Regions from separate parts of the Bacillus cereus group sp. BfR-BA-01383 genome, predicted to be linked through region 1. Evidence: a T-box and tRNA genes for the amino acid it is inferred to sense, from the RefSeq annotation. Region 1 holds a T-box; the other holds one or more tRNA genes.

Region 1 (7,910 bases):
AGTTTCTAGGTGGGTATGACTTTTCTAAATGGTTAAACAATGTCTATACAAAAGAATGTGATCAGTGGATAAAAGGAGTATCAAGTAAAGCTGTAAAACAAGCGATTATGAATGGGGATAAAGCTTTTAAGCAATTTTTTAAGGGTCTATCTAAATTTCCACGATATAAGAAAAAGAAGAAGCAAGATGTGAAGTGCTATTTTCCTAAAAACAACAAAACAGATTGGACAGTAGAAAGGCATAGAGTAAAAATCCCCACAATTGGTTGGATAAGGTTAAAAGAATATGGATATATCCCTAAAAATGCAACTGTAAAAAGTGGCACAGTATATCAAAGAGCAGGAAGATATTTTGTATCTGTACTTTGTGAAAGAGAAGAAGTAAGGGTAAAACCAATGCTGAATAAAATAGGTCTAGGGATTGATTTAGGGCTGAAGGATTTCGCTGTACGTAGCGATGGAAAAACTCACAAAAATATAAATAAAACAGTCAAAGTAAAAAAGATAGAAAAACGGTTAAAACGTGAACAACGCTCTTTAGCGCGTAAATTTGAAAACCTAAAAAAGAGGGGTGGGAAATCTGTTACTAATAAAAGAGCGAATATAGATAAAAATGTTCTTAGGGTGCAAAAGCTGCACGTTCGATTAGCGAATATTCGACTAGAGTATGTAAAGTCTATTGTAACGAATGTGGTGAAAACCAAGCCAACGTTTATTACAGTGGAAGATTTGAATGTGAAAGGTATGCTGAAGAATAAACATCTATCTAAAACAATTGCCAAGCAGTCTTTTTATGCTTTTAAAATGTGGCTTTTGACGAAATGTGAGGAATATGGAATTGAACTACGTCAAGTAGACCGGTTTTATCCATCGTCAAAGTTGTGCTCATGTTGTAGCCAAAAAAAAGCAGATTTAAAACTATCTGATCGAGTTTATAAATGTGAATGTGGCAATGTAATGGATAGAGATTTGAACGCAGCGATCAATCTTTTACAAGCAAAAGAATATACAATACTAACGTAAATAGATTGTATATATGTACGGTGGGCTACATCGGAATTTACGCCTGTGGAGTGTTACAGCAAACTGTAGTAGCGAGTGATTGGCGAGACAGGACACGTAGAAGCAGGAATACTCTAAGAATATACATTTGTCTATGTTTTTAGTAGCAGCCGCTTTATGAGAGAACCATTTAAATATGTAGACGGTATACTGTATTTACAAGCGTGGAAAGAACTTGGAAACATTACTGCTGGATTTACGACAAAAGATGGTGGGATAAGTACGGGCTCCTTTCATGCGATGAATTTAGGATTACATGTGAATGATATCGTGGAGAACGTTCATGAAAACAGACGCATTTTAGCAAATAAGTTACAAAAACCATTGGAAAACTGGATTTGCTCTGAACAAGTTCATGATCACCATGTTGAAAAAGTAGGACAACAAGAAAAAGGAAGTGGCGTCTATTCATATGAGGATGGCATTTCAAAAACAGATGGCATTTATACGACGAATAACGATGTTCTTTTAACGTCTTGTTACGCGGATTGTGTTCCACTCTATTTTTATGCACCATCACATGGTATGATAGGACTTGCGCATGCTGGGTGGAAAGGGACCGTAAAAGAAATTGCAAATGAAATGATTCAAAAGTGGAATGCAGAAGGGATTTCAAGTGATGAAATTCATGTTGCAATAGGGCCGGCAATAGGATCTTGTTGTTATGTTGTTGATGATAGAGTATTAACAGCGGCGCAGCAAGTAGTAAACGGTTCTGTCCCGTATAAAAAAATTTCTGATGGGCAGTACGCAATTAATTTAAAAGAAATTAATCGTATATTATGTGTACAAGCAGGCATAAAAGAAGAACATATTGTAATGTCATCTCTTTGTACAAGCTGTGAAGAACAACTATTTTTCTCTCATCGTCGTGATCAAGGGAAGACAGGGAGAATGTTGAGTTTCATAGGTTTTAAGGAGGAAGGAAGCAAGTGACAGTACAAGAAAATTTAGTAATTGTAAACGAAGCTATTAAAGAATCTTGCACACGATCTGGACGTTCGTTGCAAGATATTAAACTTATTGCAGTTACAAAAACTGTAGGGATTGAAAAGACAAACGAAGTAATTGAAGCTGGAATTATCGATTTAGGTGAAAATAGAAATGAAGGTTTCTTACAGAAATATGAGCATTTCGGCTCAAAAGTTAATTGGCATTTTATTGGCTCATTACAAACGAGAAAAGTAAAAGAAATCATTAATGAAATTGATTATTTACATTCTTTAGATCGCCTTTCCCTGGCGAAAGAAATTCAGAAACGTGCTGATAAGAAAATTAAATGCTTTATTCAAGTGAAAACATCATCTGAAGAATCGAAGCAAGGGTTGGCAATAGAAGAAACTGTTTCTTTTATTCAAAGTTTGCAAGAATTGGATAAGATTGAAGTGGTAGGATTAATGACGATGGCTCCGTTTACAGAAGAAGAGGAAGAAATCAGGCGCTGTTTTAAGGAGCTGCGTATGCTACAAGAAAAGATAAAGGAACTAGAATTGTTACATGCGCCATGTAAAGAATTATCAATGGGGATGTCTAACGACTACACGATTGCAATTGAAGAAGGTGCTACATATATTCGTTTGGGAACGATTTTAGTAGGAAAAGCGTAAAAGGAAGGAGAATCTTATTATGAGTTGGTCAAAAGTAAAATACTTCTTTTTTGATACACCAGAAGAAAAAGAAGCAGCTCAATATAGCTATGAAAAGGAGCAAACAGACATGAAGAAACAGCAAGATCCGCCAGAACAACAAGATGTTACGTTTCCAAAAGCGCAAACGAAACAAAATGTTGTGAGCATTGAAACGGCAAAGCAATCTTCAAAAGTTGTTTTATTAGAACCACGCACATATTCGGAAGCACAAGGTATTGCGGACCATTTAAAAGGTAGACGAGCTGTTGTAATTAATTTGCAAAGAATGTCTACTGATCAAGCGGTACGTATCGTTGACTTTTTAAGTGGTACTGTATACGCTATAGGCGGGGATATTCAAAAAATAGGACCGAAAACATTTATGTGTACACCTGAAAATGTAGATATTGTTGGTGCAATTTCAGAGTTATTCGGTGAAGAAGAAGAAACAAATATAAAGAGGTGGTAATACGCCATGACAACAGTTTTAATGGTGTTAAATTATGCTTTCGAGATTTACTCGTGGGCACTTATTATTTATATTCTCCTATCATGGTTTCCTGGTGCAAAGGAATCATCTTTTGGAGATTTCCTGGCGCGTATTTGTGAACCGTATTTAGAACCATTCCGCAGATTTATTCCGCCGCTTGGTATGATTGATATTTCTCCACTCGTTGCGATTTTTGCGTTAAAACTTGCTAAAATTGGTTTGTTCAGTTTGTTCGGCTATTTCTTATAGTAAGAGGTTAAATACATGAGCATTTACGAACATTTCAGACCTGATGAAGAGGTCTTTGTGGATAAAGCGTTAGAGTGGAAGCGAACGGCGGAGTACCATCAAGTGAAATTAACAGATTTCCTTGATCCAAGACAGCAACAAATTGTCTCTATGGTAATAGGACAAGGAGATGTTGCTGTGCAATTCGATGGTGCAACGCCTCACGCGGAGCGTAAAAGAGCACTCATTTATCCAGACTATCTAGAATTAAATGATGAAGAATTTCAACTAGAAGTATTAGAAATTGACTATCCTTCCAAGTTTTATACGCTAGAGCATAGGCAAATATTAGGTACATTTATGTCACTTGGTTTGACGAGAGAAAAATGTGGTGATATTTTGCTTCAAGAAAATCGTGCCCAAATTGTAGTTGAAAAAGAAATCGTATCGTATATTGAGATGAACTTACAATCAATAGGGAAAGTAAAAGTCTCCTTATCATCAGTACAAGGAGAACAAATTCTCCAGATTAATGAAACGTGGGGAGAGAAATCTGGAACGGTTTCTTCACTTCGTTTAGATGTTATGTTAGCTGAAATGTTACATATATCCAGACAGAAAATACAACCTTTAATAAAAAATGGTTTAGTAAAAGTCAATTGGAAAACAGTGGAACAAACTTCTTATGAATGTTATCCAGGAGATGTTTTTTCAGTGAGAGGGTATGGACGAAGTAAATTATTTTCTGTAGAAGGTAGAACAAAACGCGACAAATGGAGAATTTTGTATGGTATACTAAAATGATTGGTTTTTTAGAAGGAAATCCTCCTATTTTGTCGAAGAAAAGATATAATTGAAAGAGGAAATTTAGATAACTACTTGGAGGTGGCGTTGTGCCGTTAACACCATTAGACATTCATAACAAAGAATTTGGTCGCGGATTCCGTGGCTATGATGAAGATCAAGTAAATGAGTTTCTTGATCAAATTATCAAAGATTATGAATTAGTCATTCGTGAGAAAAAAGCTTTAGAAGAAAAAGTTGCGCAATTAGAAGGAAAGTTAGATCATTTCTCTAATATTGAAGATACGTTAAACAAATCTATCGTTGTTGCACAAGAAGCAGCGGAAGAAGTAAAACGTAATGCGCAAAAAGAAGCGAAATTAATTGTACGTGAAGCTGAAAAGAATGCAGATCGTATCATTAACGAAGCTTTAGTAAAATCAAGAAAAGTTGCTTTTGATATTGAAGAGCTAAAGAAACAAGCAAAAGTATTCCGAACTCGTTTCCGTATGCTTTTAGAAACACAGCTTGAAATGTTAAACAACGATGATTGGGATAAGTTAATTGAGTTAGAAGACGAAGTAGATGAGCTGTTGAAAAAAGAAGAAACAGTGTAAGCTTGACGTTTTTCTCATTATTACATATAATTTTAAACAACATATTTATTAAGAAAAACGAAGATAGGGATAAGTACCTTTTCATACCTTATATAGCGAACTGAGGATGGTGTAAGCTCAGGATAAGGAGATATGGGAATATCACCCTGGAGTTCCGCGCTGAACGAATGGAGTAAGCGTAGGCGTATATTCGCGTTAAGAATATAAAGAGGATTTTATACATATGTATAGGATCTACTAGGGTGGTACCGCGGGAGACTTTCTCGTCCCTTTTTGGGATGAGAAAGTCTCTTTTTTATTCCGTTTTTTAGGTCTTTCTTTTATACATGTAAGGAGGAATTGAGCATGGAGTACAAAAATACATTACTAATGCCAAAAACAGAGTTCCCAATGCGTGGGAATTTACCAAAACGTGAGCCTGCAATGCAAGAAAAATGGGCTGAAATGAACATTTATGAAAAAGTACAAGAACATACAAAAGGTCGTCCTTTATTTGTATTGCATGATGGACCTCCATATGCGAATGGTGACATTCATATGGGACATGCATTAAATAAAGTATTGAAAGACTTTATTGTTCGCTATAAATCAATGACTGGTTTCAGTGCACCGTATGTACCAGGTTGGGATACGCACGGTTTACCAATTGAACAAGCTTTAACAAATAAAGGTGTAAAACGTAAAGAAATGACAGTTGCTGAGTTCCGTAAGTTATGTGCAGAGTATGCATATGAGCAAGTAGAACGTCAACGTGAACAATTTAAGCGTCTAGGTGTACGTGCAGATTGGGATAATCCATATATTACTTTAGAGCCAGCTTATGAAGCACAACAAATTAAAGTGTTTGGTGATATGGCGAAAAAAGGTTATATCTATAAAGGGCAAAAGCCAGTTTACTGGTCTCCAACGAGTGAATCAGCTTTAGCAGAAGCTGAAATTGAATATCAAGATAAAAAATCAGCATCTATTTACGTAGCATTCCCTGTAAAAGACGGAAAGAACGTATTAGAAGGTGATGAGAAATTTATCATTTGGACAACAACACCTTGGACATTACCTGCAAACTTAGGTATTTCTGTTCACCCAGAGCTTGAATATAGCATTGTAAAAGTAAATGATGAGAAATACATCATCGCTTCTGAGCTGTTTGAGACAGTTGCAAAAACGTTAGAATGGGAAAATGCTGAAGTTGTGAAAACGGTAAAAGGTAGTGAACTTGAGTATACAGTTGCAAAACACCCATTCTACGATCGTGACTCATTAGTTATGCTAGGAGAGCACGTAACAACAGATGCAGGTACTGGTTGTGTTCATACAGCACCTGGACACGGGGAAGATGACTTTGTTGTTGGTAAAAAGTACGGCTTAGAAGTACTTTGCCCAGTTGACGATAAAGGTGTATTAACAAATGAAGCACCTGGATTTGAAGGCTTATTCTATGATAAAGCTAACAAGCCAATTACGGAAAAATTAGAAGAGGTAGGCGCGTTACTAAAATTAACATTTATTACGCATTCATACCCACATGATTGGAGAACGAAAAAACCAATTATTTTCCGTGCAACAGCACAGTGGTTTGCATCTATCGAAGCGTTCCGTAAAGAGTTATTACAAGCTGTTGAAGAAACGAAATGGGTACCAGCATGGGGAGAAACTCGTCTTCACAATATGGTTCGTGACCGTGGTGACTGGTGTATTTCTCGTCAGCGTGCATGGGGTGTACCAATTCCTGTATTCTATGCTGAGAATGGTGATCCAATTATTACCGATGAAACAATTAACCATGTAGCAGATTTATTCCGCGAACACGGTTCTAACGTATGGTTCGAGCGTGAAGCGAATGATCTATTACCAAAAGGATTTACACATCCAGGTAGCCCAAATGGTGAATTCCGTAAAGAAACTGACATCATGGATGTATGGTTCGATTCAGGTTCTTCTCACCAAGCGGTATTAGAAGAGCGTGAAGACTTACAACGTCCAGCTGATTTATATTTAGAAGGATCTGACCAGTATCGTGGTTGGTTTAACTCTTCATTATCAACAGCGGTTGCTGTAACAGGTAAAGCTCCATATAAAGGCGTACTAAGCCATGGTTTCGTACTAGATGGTGAAGGGCGTAAAATGAGTAAGTCGATTGGAAACATCGTCGTACCGAAGAAAATTATGGATCAATTAGGCGGAGACATTTTACGTTTATGGGTATCTTCTGTTGATTATCAATCTGATGTACGTATTTCAGATGATATTTTAAAACAAGTAGCAGAAGTGTATCGTAAAATCCGTAACACGTTCCGTTTCTTATTAGGAAACTTAGATGACTTTAATCCAAGTGAAAATACAGTAGCGGTAGCTGAACTTCGTGAAGTAGATCGTTACATGTTAGTGAAATTAAATGACTTAATTACAAAAGTAAAAGAATCATATGAAACATATGACTTTGCTGCTGTATATCATGCAATTCATAACTTCTGTACAATTGATTTAAGTTCATTCTACTTAGACTTTGCAAAAGACATTTTATACATTGAAGGTGCAAATCACGAAGATCGCCGCGCGATTCAAACAGTATTATATGATGTTCTTGTTGCATTAACGAAACTTGTAACGCCAATCTTACCGCATACAGCTGATGAAGTATGGCCATATGTTCCTGGTGCAGAAGAAGAAAGCGTACAGTTAACTAATATGCCAGACGCTGTAGAAGTAGATGGTGCAGAAGCATTAAAAGTGAAATGGGACGCATTTATGACACTGCGTGATGACGTTTTAAAAGCGTTAGAAGTAGCTCGTAATGAGAAAGTAATTGGTAAGTCATTAAACGCAAGCATTACGCTATATCCGACTGTAGAAATGAAGGCTATGTTAGAGTCTATTAGTGAAGATTTAAAACAGCTATTTATCGTTTCAGAGTATAAACTTGGTGGTACAATTGAAGAAGCGCCAACAGAAGCACCGAAGTATGAGCATACAGCTGTAGTTGTAGCACAGGCGACAGGTGAGACATGTGAACGTTGTTGGGTTGTTTCAGAAACAATTGGTAAAGATGCAGAACATGAAACATTATGTGAGCGTTGTGCAACAGTTGTTAAAGAAAACTATG
Region 2 (7,910 bases), on a different contig from region 1:
GAAGCATTATTTATATCTACTTCTCCTTTACTGAAACGATTAAATCCTCCTCCTGTTCCAGATACACTGATCGAAATTTTCACGTTTGGATGCGCCTTTGTATATTCCTCCGCTACTGCTTCTATAATAGGAAAAACTGTTGAGGATCCATCAACTCTCACTTCTCCCATTTCATTCACAGCGAATGCAGTAGTCATGCCAAAACAAAGGAACATTGTCGATAGTATGAAAACTTTAATCGATGTACTCATCCATTTCACGTGTTCTTCCTCCTAGAAGTAACCGGAAATAACAGGATTACAGATATAAGAATACTGCTAAACTATTAATTCGGTTTTAATTGTTTGTAAAAGTTTTGTAAAGTTCCACAAAAATCAACAGACAGTAAAACTTTAATCAGTGGCGGGCTGTTCATCCCCACTAAGGATTAGCACATAAAACAGTTATCCCCCTATCACACAATATAAAAGTATCATTTGTGAAGCCGCATGCTTTTTTCAATATTGTATACTTGTCCACATTCATTACACGATATGCATAAACTATAAAAAAAAGCACACTATCTTTTCAGATAGTGTGCTTTTTTTACAACTTTTTTATTCATCATCTTGATTTTTATTTTTATTATCTTTTGCATCTTTTGGAGCTTCACCATTTTCTTCCTTTTTCAAATCAAAGTAAGCGTCCATAATATCACGACTGATATAACCGTTAATACCTGATTTATCATCTACCCAAGGTACAACAACAGAAAATGCTACTTCAGGATCTTCAAGTGGTGCATAACCTACCATTGTTAAGTTATATGTCTCTTTGCGCTCACCTTTTGCATTTCTACCAATCTCTTTATCTCCGCCATACACAGTTTGAGCTGTACCTGTTTTACCAGCAGCTTTATATGGTGCGCCTGCAAAGTATTTCGTAGCTGTACCACCTGAATCGTTAAACACTTGTCTAAATCCTTCTTGAACACGTTTAATTTGTGATTCAGGCATATCAACACGATTTAATACTTTCGGTTCCATAGCTTGAACAACTTTTCCAACTTCTTCTGGTTTCGCAGCTGGCTCGCGAATTTCCTTTACAACTTGCGGCTGCATACGGTAACCACCATTTGCAATTGTTGAAATATACTGCGTTAATTGGAGTGGTGTATACGTATCATACTGTCCGATTGATAAATCTAATAAGAAACCTGGCTGAGTGCCTTTACCCATTTGGCCCGCAGATTCATTCGGTAAATCAATACCTGTTTTTACACCAAGTCCAAACTGCCCAAAATAATAACGCATCGTATCAAATGCTTTTTGTGGTATATCTAACGTACCACCTCTCACATATTGAACACCTGCAATATTCATTGCTGTTTTAAACATATAAACGTTAGAAGACATTTTTAACGCTGTCAGATCATTAATATATCCCATTGTCTTCCAAGAGGATTTTTTTGGCGTTCCTTTTAATACGATCGGTTCATCAAGCTGAACTGTACCTGGTTGAATCGCACCTGTTTGATATCCTGTAAGTACTGTTGCACCTTTTACAGTCGATCCCATTGGATAAGAACTTGTCATCGTTCCTAATGCGTAATCTTGTACTTTCGTTTCACCGTTTTCATTCACTAATTGCTTCCCAGCCATAGATAAAACTTCACCATTTTTCGGATTCATCATTACAACGAATGCACGATCTAAAAGAGGTTGTCCCCCTTTATATTTCAATAAATTTTTGGTGATAATTTCTTCCACGCGCTTTTGCAATTCCATATCAATTGTTAAACTCAGATCATTACCTCGTTGTCCTTGCGATACATTAATCGTTTCTAAAATATTACCATCTTTATCTGTAACATTTTTCACTTCTGCTTTCGTACCATGCAGGCTATCTTCATACTGCTGCTCAAGATAACTTTTCCCTACGCGGTCATTTCGATTATAATCACGAACAAGATAGTAATCTAGTTTTTCTCTCGGTAAACCTTCATCAGATGTCGACACCCCGCCAAGAACACTTCGGAATAAATCATCATACGTATATTTTCGTTCCCAATCAACATTCGTATCTACACCTGGTAATGTCGCTAGATTTTCACTAACAATCGCATATTCTTCTTCTGTGGCATCTTTTTTAATAATTTGAGGTGTCATTGCATATCCGCCGTCCATCTTACTTCTAATCGCTAGTATTTCTAAATCTTTTGCGGATAATTGATTCATCTCTTCTTCCGTCACACGACTTCGTTGACGCTCGTCTAATTCTTTATCGTCAATTTTGTTATTTTTCAATTCTTGACGATCTTTATTCGTAATTTTTTCTTTAGCTTCCTCTTTATGCATAGCAAGCCAATAGTCCTTTTTATCACGATCTGTTAATTTATCTATCGGTACCTCAATCAAATCTGCTAACTTTGTCGCTGTTTTTTGGCGATCTTCCGCAGTTGACCCTTTCATTTTCGTAAATGTAATCGTACGAACAGCTGCATTATCCACTACTGGTCGCCCATAACGGTCAAATATTTTCCCACGCGGTACAGGATTGCTTATCGTTGAATTTTCTTTCTTCTCGACTTCATTCTTATATTCCTCACCGCGAACAATTTGTACATATCCGAGCCTTACAATAACCGCGGAGAACATTATAAATACGCAAAAAAACAACACGTTTAATCGAAAAGGAACGTGGGTCTTTTTCTTTGCTTGCTTCTGCTTCTTGCTCATACAAACCCCCTCTACCAACAGCTATGTAATGTGAAAGGGACACCTTCATACAGGTGTCCTCACTGCTGTCTTACATCTTTTTCTATTCTAGCATAAAACAAACGAGAAGTTAACCTTCTGGTTCCGTTTGATTTTGCGCGTTTCCTTGCGCTACAACACTTGTTTTACCCACATTTCCCTCATCATATTTGACATTTTTAACCGCAAAATAAATAAGGAAATGTCCAGCTCCTAAAATACATAGTAAAAAAGGTAAACTTTTTTCAGGTGGAAAAAATAGTACAGCACACAAAAAGCTTAAAATGGAGCAAATTCTGCCGGCATTTAACCATAATTCCCTGACAACTACATACTCTACACGCCACTCTCTCGCATTTTTCGCTCTACCAATTACGTCATATGTCATTGATCCGTATGGAACGAGTAGAATAGGGTAAGCAACCGCAATGCATGCTGCATAAATAAGTAATTTTGTATATGTAACATTGAATATAACTAAAAATACGACCGCATATAAAATAATGCCTCCAAGCAAAATTGCTTTTTTTCGCCACTCTTTCTTTAACATACGAGCGACTAAGTAGTAACATACAAATGATACAGCCGAATTTACTAAGCTATATTTCCCTAATGCGAGCTCACTATCAGTTGCTAAATACACATATACCGAAATAACAAAAATAAATGTTCCTTCTCTCAACCCCTGAAAAAAATGAGCACGTGTAATTCTTCCCCAATTTTTATCAATCCGTCGTTCTTTCAATACTTGCACGATTTCATAACGCCCTTCACATTCTCTCTTAGATAAAAAAAAGCTTAAAACAACAGCAATCGCAAATAGCACTAATGAAAGAAAGAATATGACTGTATAACCACTCCATTTTTCCATACGTGAAATTGTGTATCCTGCTGCTATTGGTCCAATCATTCCAGAGAAGGATGTAAGAAGCCCAAGAAACCCGTTAAAGAAGTCTCTTGTTTCTGGTTCTGTAATCTCAAATGTCAATAAGTTGAATGCCAACCAATAAAAACCATACCCGATTCCTAAGAGAGCCCCCATTAATAAAATATAGTGAGAAGCGCTTTTTCCCGCCACTAAAACAACGATAAAAAAAATAGCTAACGTGCCTACGCCTATTCGTAACAAGATTGAGCGATCAATACGTTTCGCTAATTTCCCACCTATAAGAAATGTGAGAGGCTGTAATACAACGCTGGCCAAATTATACAAGCCAAGATTCACATAATTTTGTGTTTGTTTCCATAAATAAATGTTAACAAACGTATTCGATAAAGAAATTGCGAGCGTGTATAAACCTCCAATGAGGAGCAATAACACTAAATCCCGATTCACTTCAACGTCACCAATTATATGTTTCCACTTCATACACAACTCTCCTTTACTTCATGTTCTAGTCTTCCAAAGACAAGCCCAATTATGTAAAAGGAGAGCATAGAAAAAAGCTAGGAGCATTCTCCTAGCTTTTTTCTTTAATTAATACAATTATTTTGCTTCTTGGTAAAGTTTTTCAGCAACGTTCCAATCTACAACGTTCCAGAATGCACCGATGTAGTCAGGACGACGGTTTTGGTAGTTTAAGTAGTAAGCATGCTCCCAAACATCTAAACCGATAACTGGAGTTTTACCTTCAGTTAGAGGAGAATCTTGGTTTGGAGTGCTTGTTACTTCTAACTCACCATTGTTTACTACTAACCAAGCCCAACCAGAACCGAAGCGAGTTGCGCCAGCTTTTGCAAATTCTTCTTTGAATGCATCGAAGCTACCGAATTTCGCTTCAATTGCAGTTGCAAGTTCACCTACTGGTTGTCCACCACCGTTTGGAGATAGGATTGTCCAGAAGAATGTATGGTTTGCATGTCCTCCACCATTGTTACGTACTGCTGTACGGATTGCTTCTGGTACTTCATTTAAGTTTGTAACTAATTCTTCAACGCTTTTGTCAGCTAATTCTGCATGACCTTCTAAAGCAGCGTTTAAGTTTGTAATATACGTGTTGTGATGTTTTGTATGATGGATGTTCATTGTTTCTTTGTCAAAGTGAGGTTCTAATGCATCATACGCATAAGGTAAATTTGGTAATTCGTGTTTTGCCATTGTTATATTCCTCCCAGTTTATGTATTGCCACTCATATGTGACATACAACTTCATTCTACCCTAATTGCCATAGGGTGCAAACAAATAGATCACATTGTCTTGCTACCATTAAAGTAGCAAAATTCCCACTTCTTTTCAATTAAAATGCTCATATATTCCGTAAAAAAAAGCTCCCTTCTACAAGGAAGCTTCCTGCTAACGTAATAAACTTATGAAATGGATATGGACCCTGTAGGACTCGAACCTACGACCGGACGGTTATGAGCCGTCTGCTCTAACCAGCTGAGCTAAGGGTCCACAATTATGTATGTAATAACATATCAAATAACTGAATTCCTATCGGATATATCCTTTAAGAAATGTAAGATAAATTTACCATATACAAAAGAAAAGTGTCAATTGTATTTTTCTCTTTTAAAAGTAGAAAATTAATAAAAGAGAAATCCAGTTCTCTCCACTATATATAAATATAATATAACTTGAGATTCCCTAGATTCGTACGTTACAATGATTTTATACATACATAAAGGAAGTGAATCTATGTCCATATTTACCCAATTTGCAAAAAGTATATACTCGCCTAAAGATATGGCGCTATTCCGTTTTCAAAAAATTGGTAAAACCATTTTGTATATTATGCTACTTTGCTTAATTACTACTATTCCAAGAACATTCTTGTACGGTAGTTTGATCCAGGATGGTGTGAGCATGGTAAATCAAGTCATCGATAAAGATTTACCTGATTTTAAAATTGAAAATGGCGAACTACAAGCAGATATTGATCAACCTATTGAAAAAGAAGAGGGCAATGCACTTTTCGTATTTGATCCAAATTCAACAGACTTAGAAAAATATCAAAATAAAACAGGTTTATTTGTTTTAAAAGATAAAGTAGTCTCTATGGGAAATGGTCAAACGCAAACGTATTCCTATAACGATTTGTTAGGTGCATCCCTTGAGAAAAAAGATCTACAAGAATTCATTTCTTTATTCGATAATATTTATCCAATTTTATTATTTGTTATCGGATTTTTAGTGTACCTATTCCAATTATTCATCACTTTTTTAGGCGTGACTTTACTTGCATTCATCGGTTCTGCCATGGGCGGTCAACGCAAACTATCTTATAAACAAGTTTGGACACTAACCGCATACAGCTACACAATCCCAACAATCTTCTTTATGATTATGGATTTATTCAAGATCGTCGTACCTGGGGCAACGTTCATTTATATCGCAGTTGTTTTAATCGTTCTATACTTAACGATTAAAGAAGTTCCAAAACCAAAAGAAAAATAAAAACGATAAAAAAATGCCTAAGTAGGCATTTTTTTTTTGGACAAGCATATATTCCTAGCAAAGGAGTGAAGAATATGAAAAGATTAGGTATATTCTTATTCGTGCTTGTTCTCTGTTATATATTTTATTACGATATAAAAATCGGCACTTTACCGATGTTAAGTTCATATAAAAAAACAACCGCTGCCCAAACGATTAAAAAAGAAGACACAGGTACAAAACAAATTAAAGAGAATGCAGCAGAAAAAGAAACGGATGTAGCCTATAAAACAATCGAAGTAAAAACTGGTGAAACCGTCCTTTCAATTACAGAACAAATTAATAAGAAAAAAATTCCTTCTATTGAAAAAGTAATTGATGACTTTAAACAATTAAATAAAAGTACATCTGCTACAAAAATACAAATTGGAAAGTCTTATAAATTCCCGTTATATCAATAAGCAATCACTTAATCCTTGTCAATTACATAAAGGCGCTGATACAATAGTAAAAGTGAAACCGAGCACTTCGGTTTCTATAGCCCTGTATCACGTATACTATCATTGATATGAGGGACTAAATAAGAAACTTCTTTTATAAGGAGAGCGATCTATTCGTGAATGAAATGACTCATCGTACAAAAACACGTCCAGTTAAAGTCGGTAATTTAACAATTGGCGGTAATAATGAATTAATTATACAAAGTATGACAACAACAAAAACACATGATGTTGAAGCAACAGTTGCTGAAATTAAACGTTTAGAAGAAGCTGGCTGTCAAGTTGTTCGTGTTGCCGTTCCAGATGAACGCGCAGCAGATGCTATTGCTGATATTAAAAAACAAATCAACATTCCACTTGTTGCTGATATTCATTTTGATTATCGCCTTGCTTTAAAAGCAATTGAAGGTGGCATTGATAAAGTACGTATCAATCCAGGTAACATCGGTCGTCGCCATAAAGTAGAAGCTGTTGTAAATGCAGCAAAAGAACGCGGTATTCCAATCCGTATCGGTGTAAACGCTGGTTCATTAGAGCGTCACATTTTAGAAAAGTACGGATATCCAACTGCAGATGGTATGGTCGAGAGCGCACTACATCACATTAAAATTTTAGAGGATTTAGACTTCCACGATATTATCGTATCTATGAAAGCCTCTGATGTTAACTTAGCAATCGAAGCATACGAGAAAGCTGCTCGCGCTTTTGATTATCCATTACACTTAGGTATTACAGAATCCGGAACATTATTTGCCGGAACTGTAAAAAGTGCCGCTGGTCTTGGAGCAATCTTAAGCAAAGGTATTGGAAATACATTACGTATTTCATTAAGTGCTGATCCAGTTGAAGAAGTAAAAGTTGCGCGCGAACTATTAAAGTCATTTGGTCTTGCCTCTAATGCTGCAACACTTATCTCTTGTCCAACTTGCGGTCGTATTGAAATTGATTTAATTAGCATCGCTAACGAAGTAGAAGAATATATTTCTACACTTCAAGTACCAATTAAAGTTGCAGTACTTGGTTGCGCTGTAAACGGTCCTGGTGAAGCTCGTGAAGCTGATATCGGTATTGCCGGTGCACGCGGAGAAGGACTATTATTCCGTAAAGGGCAAGTCGTTCGTAAAGTACCAGAAGAAACAATGGTAGAAGAACTGAAAAAAGAAATCGATGTAATTGCTGCTGAAATGGCTGCTGAACGAGAAAAAGAAAAAGAAAAAGAAAAAGAAAAAGAAACACAAGAACAATAAAAAGAAGGTTGCCCACAATATTTGTGAGCAACCTTCTCTTCTATGCAAAAA

What was found. The T-box of region 1 lies ahead of ileS2 (isoleucine--tRNA ligase). A T-box ahead of a tRNA ligase gene usually reads a tRNA of that ligase, here a tRNA-Ile.
Positions count from the first base shown of each region.
Region 2: it encodes a tRNA-Ile, which carries the amino acid that the T-box ahead of ileS2 (isoleucine--tRNA ligase) is inferred to sense. The anticodon was not compared.

Region 1 covers NZ_JAKUFP010000009.1:138,103-146,012, reverse strand. Annotated here, with positions in the region: gene MR065_RS11795 (RNA-guided endonuclease InsQ/TnpB family protein) at 1-1,022, shown strand, start outside; gene pgeF (peptidoglycan editing factor PgeF) at 1,179-1,997, shown strand; gene MR065_RS11785 (YggS family pyridoxal phosphate-dependent enzyme) at 1,994-2,668, shown strand; gene MR065_RS11780 (cell division protein SepF) at 2,688-3,158, shown strand; gene MR065_RS11775 (YggT family protein) at 3,165-3,428, shown strand; gene MR065_RS11770 (YlmH family RNA-binding protein) at 3,444-4,211, shown strand; gene divIVA (septum site-determining protein DivIVA) at 4,301-4,807, shown strand; T-box leader at 4,859-5,081, shown strand; gene ileS2 (isoleucine--tRNA ligase) at 5,153-7,910, shown strand, end outside.
Region 2 covers NZ_JAKUFP010000001.1:296,303-304,212, forward strand. Annotated here, with positions in the region: gene MR065_RS01715 (PstS family phosphate ABC transporter substrate-binding protein) at 1-260, opposite strand, end outside; gene MR065_RS01720 (peptidoglycan D,D-transpeptidase FtsI family protein) at 597-2,717, opposite strand; gene MR065_RS01725 (MFS transporter) at 2,827-4,104, opposite strand; gene sodA (superoxide dismutase [Mn]) at 4,222-4,833, opposite strand; tRNA gene MR065_RS01735 (tRNA-Ile) at 5,058-5,131, opposite strand; gene yqgB (protein YqgB) at 5,375-6,133, shown strand; gene MR065_RS01745 (hypothetical protein) at 6,208-6,573, shown strand; gene ispG (flavodoxin-dependent (E)-4-hydroxy-3-methylbut-2-enyl-diphosphate synthase) at 6,738-7,859, shown strand.